Regions from separate parts of the Leptothrix mechoopdaensis genome, predicted to be linked through region 1. Evidence: riboswitches for the same ligand, from Rfam matches in the RefSeq annotation. Region 1 holds a riboswitch; the other holds the start of a gene.
What was found. Region 1 has a riboswitch for glycine ahead of gcvT (glycine cleavage system aminomethyltransferase GcvT). Riboswitches for the same ligand answer to the same signal wherever they lie in the genome.

Region 1 (3,379 bases):
TGCCGTGGTAACCCTGGCCGATGAAGCTGCGCAGCACGCGGTTGCGGCCGGCCAGCGCCTTCAGCTCGGCCAGCGCGGCAGCTTCGGTCGCGGCGGGCGGCAGGTCCATCGCGGCGGCGCGGCGGATGCTGGCGGGCACGATGGCGTCGATCAGGGCGGCCCGGCTGGCGCTGCCGATGACCGACAGCATGTGCTGCTCGTCGGTGGCATCGGGGCCGATGTGGCGGGCGGTGAATTCGGTGGGGTTCTCGAGCGCGGTCAGGCTGACCGGTGCGGCGTGGGGATGCTGGGCGGGCATGGTGGCGGCGATGAAAGGAGGTGCGGCCGGACCGCGCCGCAAGGGCGGGGCGGTCCGGGTCGGCGTCAGGCGCGTGAGAGCGTCATGACGCGGGCGCGTCAGAGCGTCTTGAGCAGCGCGTCGTAGCCGGTCTGGTCGAGCAGGTCGGCGAGTTCGGCCGGGTTGCTCAGCTTGACCTTGAAGAACCAGCCCGAGGCCAGCGGATCGCTGTTGGCCAGCGACGGGTCGTCGCGCAGCGCCTCGTTGACGGCGACGATCTCGCCGCTGACCGGCGCGTACAGGTCGGCGGCGGCCTTGACCGATTCGACGACCCCGGCGACCTCGCCCTTGGCGAAGGTGGCGCCCACGGCGGGCAGGTCGACGAAGACCACGTCACCGAGCGCGTCCTGCGCGTGCACGGTGATGCCGACCACGGCCGCGCTGGCGTCGGCGGCATCGATCCATTCATGGTCGGAAGTGAACTGGAGAGGCATGTAGGGCTCCTGGAAACAGATGGCGAGGATGTCTGGAGGGTGAGGCGAACGGGCCGAGCGACGGCCCGCCCGGGCGTCGCTCAACCCCGGAAGTATCGGTGCGGCGCGAACGGCAGCGGGGTCACCTTCATCGGCAGGCGCTTGCCGCGGACTTCGGCGTAGAGCGTGTTGCCAGGTGCCGCGTGGTTGGTGGCGACGTAGGCCATCGCGATCGGCTGGTTGACGGTCGGTCCGGTGGTGCCGCTGGTGACCGTGCCGAGCTTGTGGCCGTGGGCATCATGCAGCGTGGCGCCTTCACGCACGGGGGCACGTTCCAGGCCGACCAGGCCGACGCGCTTGTGCGTCGCGCCCTGCGTCAGCTGGCCCTCGATGACCGAGGCGCCGGGGTAGCCACCGGCACGCGCGCCACCGGGGCGGCGCACCTTCTGGATCGCCCAGGTGAGGCCGGCCTCGATCGGCGAGGTGGCGGCGTGGATGTCGTGGCCGTAGAGGCACAGGCCGGCCTCCAGCCGCAGCGTGTCGCGGGCGCCCAGGCCGGCCGGCGCGACCTCCGGCTGGGCCAGCAGCGTGCGGGCCAGCGCGATGGCGTGGCTGGCTGGCACCGAGATCTCGAAGCCGTCCTCGCCGGTGTAGCCCGAGCGGGTCACGTAGCAGTCGGCCCCGGCCAGCGCGTAGTGGCCGCCGGTCATGAAGGTCAGCGAGGCGACGCCCGCGTTGATGCGCGCCAGCGCGTCGACCGCCTTCGGACCCTGCAGCGCCAGCAGCGCGCGTTCGGGCATCGGGATGACCTGGCAGCGGTGGCCGATGTGCGTGATCAGGTGGCGCGTGTCGGCGTCCTTGCAGCCGGCGTTGACGACCAGGAACAGGTCGTCGGCGCGGCGCGTGATCATCAGGTCATCGAGCAGCCCGCCCGACGGATTGGTGAAGAAGCCGTAGCGCTGGCGGCCGACGCCCAGGTCGACGACGTCGACCGGCACGAGGCTCTCGAGCGCGCGGGCGGCGTCATCGCCGACCAGCCGCAGCTGGCCCATGTGCGAGACATCGAACAGCGCGGCCGACTCGCGGCACTGGCGGTGCTCGGCCAGGATGCCGGCGGGGTAGTTGACCGGCATCGCGTAGCCGGCGAAGGGGACCATGCGGGCCCCGAGTTCGAGGTGCAGGTCGTGCAGCGGGGTCTGCAGCAGGGCAGAGGCAGAAGAGGGCGTGTCAGCGGACATCTGAGGCTCCGAGGGCGTTGGATGGGGCGCCATCCGGACCCGCCGACCTGTCGGTCGCCGGGTGTGCCCTCGCTGTCCGCTTTACCTGAGAGATTGACGGCTCGGTGGTTGGGCCACCACGCCGCTTGCCCCTTCGGTGGACCGCCTGCCGGCCGTGGGCCGTGGCGGTCTCTCTCCAGTGAGGTGACGTCTGTTGCGCAGACGTGTGCCAGTCCTTTTGCCTGAGCGTTCGAGGCCGGCTTGCTCGGCCGGTCTCTGCGCCTTCGGCGGCTGCCTCAACCTGCGGAAGGGCCCGTGTTGATCGGACCTGCAGGCCAGCGGCTCTCTCCTGGCGGCGGCCAGTGTAGCCGACGCCTTCCGGGCTTGTCAGGCCCGGACCCGACCTCGGCGCGGGTTCATTCCCAGGGCGGCGGCTCGTTGCCGGCGGGTGTGGTGACCGCGCGTGGTGCGGTCGTCGCGACCGGCTCGGTCGGCACGAGCATGCCCGGCTGCTGCTCGCCGCCGAGGGCATCGAGCAGGTCGGGGATCAGCTGGATCAGCTCGCCGGTGGCAATCGCCGCATCGGCGTCGAAGGCCTCGTCGGCATCGCGGTGGTTGCCCGGCGGCTGGCCTTCGTAGACGCCGTCGAGGAACTCGATCTTCTTGAGCACCATCTGGTCGGTCAGCACGAAGGACACGCGGCCGTTCCAGGTCAGCGCCAGGCGGGTCGGGCGCTTGCCCTGCTCGATGTGGCTGCGCACCTCGTCGGTGTCGAGCGGGTGACGGGCGTAGCGCACGACCGCCTTGGACTCGTCGGGCGCCTTCAGCTCGCAGTCGCGGTCGACCGTGAAGACGGCCGGCGGCTCGATCGCGGCTTCCGGCAGTTCGGTCTCGCCGGGCCGCGCCGCGCCCGCCAGCAGCCAGCCGGCCATCACGGTCGACGGCGACAGCGCCGTGTGGATCGGCTCGATCGAGAAGCCCGCCAGGCCCTTGGTCAACAGCGTGATGACCTCGTCGGCGCGGGCCGTGCTGGCCGCGTCGATCATCAGCAGGCCCTGCTCGGGGGCGATCCAGACCGGCAGGCCGAGCTGCTTGGTGAACGCCTGCGGCAGCAGTTCGAGCTGGGCCTGGTCCTTCATGTCCTTGCGCTGCTTCTTGCCGGGCTTGCGGCCGGTGTCGGCCTCGATGCGCTCGGCCATCTCGTCGATGCGGCGCTTGACGACCGAACCCGGCAGCACCTTCTGCTCGACCATCAGCCGCAGCAGCCAATGGCCGCCGATCGATTCGACCAGCGTGCCGTGGGCGCGACCGCGCGGGGCCACCCAGCCGGCCGAGATCGGCTGCGTCGCGCCACACGGGATGAAGGTGGCCGCGTCGGCGGCGGCTTCCAGTGCGGTGAAGTCGGGTTGCCA
Region 2 (3,379 bases), 1.5 Mb from region 1:
TGGCCTCCGGCGAGGCCGACCTGGCCGTCGGCTACGCGCCCTGGCTGGAGACCGGCATCTACCAGCAGACGCTGTTCCAGCAGGACTGGGTCTGCCTGGCCAGCCCCACCCACCCGCGCCTGGCGCGGCGCCGCCGGCTCAACCTCGACCTCTACCAGGCGGTGCCGCACGTGACGATCGCCGCCGGCACCGGCGCGCACCTGCTCGATGCGGCACTGGCGCGCTCAGGCGTGGAGCGGACGGTGCAGCTGGAGCTGCCGAGCTTTCTGGGCCTGGCGCCCATCATCTCGGCCACCGACCTGCTGGTGACGCTGCCGCGCCAGATCGGCGAGACGCTGGCCGCACTCGGCGGCCTGAGCGTGTTTGCCTGCCCGGTGCCGGTCGAGACCTTCCAGGTCCGCCAGCACTGGCACGCGCGTTACCACCAGGACGCCGGCAATCAGTGGCTGCGCGGCGTCATGCGGGCGCTGTTCAGCGCCTGACCCGCGCCCTTGCCCGACGTCGATGCCGGCAGGCCGGTGAACGCGAAGTCGATCTCCGGCGCCAGCCCGCTGACGATGCGCGCGATGCTCTTGCCCGACCCGCAGGAATGGGTCCAGCCCAGCGTGCCGTGGCCGGTGTTGAGGAACAGGTTGTCGATCTTCGAGCGGCCGATGATCGGCACGTTCGACGGCGTGGCCGGCCGCAGACCGGTCCAGAACTGGGCCTGCTCGGCATCGCCCGCGCCGGGGAACAGCTCCTCGGTGCGGCGCACGATGGCCTCGCAGCGCACCCGGTTCAGGTCGCGGTCATAGCCGTTGAGCTCGGCCGTGCCGGCGATGCGCAGGCGGTCGCCCAGGCGCGAGAACACCAGCTTGTATTCGTCGTCGGTCAGCGAGACCTGGTGGGCCATCGAGGCGTCCTTGACCGGCATCGTCACCGAGTAGCCCTTGGCCGGGTAGATCGGCAGGCGGATGCCCAGCGGCGCGGCCATCAGCGGGCTCAGGCTGCCCATCGCCAGCACGTAGGCGTCGCCGCGCACGCGCTGGAAGCGGCCGTCGGCATCGGTCGCCTCGACATGGTCGATGCGGCCGCCGACCTCGCGCAGCGCCGTCACCGTGTGGCTCATCAGGAAGGTCACGCCGTCGGCGATGCAGCGCGCGACGAGCTCGCGGGCGAACTGGTTCGCGTCGCCCGACTCGTCCTCGGCGGTGTAGGTCGCACCGGCGAGCTGCGGCCGGATGTGGCGCAGCGCTGGTTCGAGCCGCACGGCCTCGTCGGCCGAGATCACGCGCCGGTCGCAGCCCAGGTCACGCATCTGCGCGGCCGGTGCCTCGGCGCCGTCGAACTCCTTCTGGCTCGTGTAGAAGTGCAGGATGCCCTGCGTGCGCTGGTCATAGCGGATGCCGGTGTCGCGCCGCAGTGCCTGCAGCGTGTCGCGGCTGTAGGTGCCCAGACGCACGATCTGCTCGATGTTGTGGCGCGTGCGGGCCGGCGTGCATTCGCGCAGGAACTGCAGGCCCCACAGCCATTGCCGCATGTCGGCACGGATGCGAAACAGCAGCGGCGCGTCTTCCTGGCCCAGCCACTTCAGCACCTTCAGCGGCGCACTCGGGTTGGCCCAGGGTTCGGCATGGCTGACGGAGATCTGCCCGCCATTGGCGAAGCTGGTCTCGGCCGCCGCCGTGGCCTGGCGGTCGATGACGGTGACGTCGTGGCCTTGCTGGCGCAGGAAATAGGCCGAGGTCACGCCGAGCAGGCCGGCGCCGAGGACGATGACTTTCATGGAGCACCCCACAGGACAGATGCGCCCGGCGCCTGGCCGGACGGTGTGCCGCTCCCCCTGTCCTCGATACCTGAGAGATTCAGCCCCCGGCATCGCCCGGGGCCTTGCTCCTTCGGTGCGTCACGTCGGTGACGGCTCTCCAGACGGCGTTGGTGGTGTGCAGTACGGGACCTGAGCGTTCATGGGAGTTTGCGCCTTCGGTGGCCGGACAGGTCCGGCACTCTCCTGCAGGGCGTTGCCGCCTTCACCCGTTGCGACCGGCCTTTCCGGCCGATGCGGGGTGTTGGCGACACCGCACGGGCGGAATGTAGGGTGGACCGGTTCTGGCGTCCAATGCATTGGATGATGGTTGAGCATGAGGCCAATGCATCAATCTTCAGGACGCCATCGCACGCCACGACGTGCGCCGGGCCATTGCCCGGCTCGGGCCTTGTTTCTATGCTTCGCGCCATGTCGACATGCTCCACCCGGGTCGCCGCGAAGTGCCTGGCCGTCACCTGGGCCTGCGCGCTGCCCTGGGCCGCGCAGGCCTTGCAGTGTCCGGAGATGCCGAAGCAGGCCTCGCGTGATGCGGAGGTCGAGGTGCGGGTCGGCGTGCGCTTGCTGGGCGATGCGAAGGGGCCGGAACTGGAGGCGCGGGCGCGCCAGCTGACGACCGACCTGATGGGGCGCCTGCCGCGCGCCGACCGGGTCTATCTGGAGCAGATGCTGTTTGCCGCCTATTGCAGCGCCGTGCGCGACAACGCGGCACTGACCGAGGGCGAGCGCGAAGCTCGGGTGCTGGCCTATCGGCGGGAGATGCAGAAGGCGCTGGGCGACGGCGCCGTGCCGGCCGCCGTCGATCCGCGCGACAAGGCACGCGCCGAACTCGCACGGCTGCCGGTGCCCTACACGGGCGCGGCGTTCCACCGGGCCATCCGGGACGGTGACCTGAAGGTGGTGCGCCTGTTCATCGCCGCCGGCATGGACCTGGAGGTCCGCAACCCCGACACCTGGCGCCCCTTGCAGGCGGCGGTGTTCCATGAGCAATGGGCCGTGGTCGATGCCCTGATCGATGCCGGTGCGGCACCGGCCGGCGGTGCCCTGGCGCAGCTGGGCGCCCGTGGCGACCTGGCGCGTGTCAAGCGTCTGCTGGCCCGCCGGCCCGCCAAGGAGGAGATCGACGCCGCCTGGGTGCTGGCCGCGTCCTATGCGCAGACGGAGGCTGCCCAGCTGATGCGCGAACGTGGCGCCGACCCGGTACGGCTCGGGCCGCAGGCCGTGCTGCGCGTGGCCGTGCGCAACGGGGAAGACGCCGAATCGCTGCGGGCGCTGGAGGTGCTGGCCGCCCAGGGCGTGCCGATCGACCAGGCCGACGATGACGGCTGGACGCCGCTGATGCAGGCGGTGACCCGGGGCAAGCCCCGCGTCGTCGCGACGCTGCTGCGCCTGGGCGCCGACCCGAACAAGGTTTGCCCGTGCAGCGGCTACGGCGATGGCCTGATGACGCCGCTGCTGCTGGCGTCGATGCAGGACGCCGACGACGTCATCGCGCCGCTGCTGGACGCCGGTGCGCGCCCCGACGCCACCAACGCGCGCGGCCGCAGCGCGCTGCACCTGATGCTGGACAAGGGC

Region 2: it holds a riboswitch for glycine, as region 1 does, so the genes downstream of both, ACWA7K_RS05395 (D-amino acid dehydrogenase) here and gcvT (glycine cleavage system aminomethyltransferase GcvT) in region 1, are expected to answer to the same signal.

The regions. Positions count from the first base shown of each region.
Region 1 covers NZ_CM132699.1:2,716,853-2,720,231, reverse strand. Annotated here, with positions in the region: gene gcvP (aminomethyl-transferring glycine dehydrogenase) at 1-298, opposite strand, end outside; gene gcvH (glycine cleavage system protein GcvH) at 397-771, opposite strand; gene gcvT (glycine cleavage system aminomethyltransferase GcvT) at 852-1,988, opposite strand; glycine riboswitch at 2,051-2,177, opposite strand; glycine riboswitch at 2,188-2,329, opposite strand; gene ACWA7K_RS11850 (recombination-associated protein RdgC) at 2,384-3,379, opposite strand, start outside.
Region 2 covers NZ_CM132699.1:1,188,184-1,191,562, reverse strand. Annotated here, with positions in the region: gene ACWA7K_RS05400 (LysR family transcriptional regulator) at 1-482, shown strand, start outside; gene ACWA7K_RS05395 (D-amino acid dehydrogenase) at 440-1,765, opposite strand; glycine riboswitch at 1,813-1,918, opposite strand; gene ACWA7K_RS05390 (ankyrin repeat domain-containing protein) at 2,216-3,379, shown strand, end outside.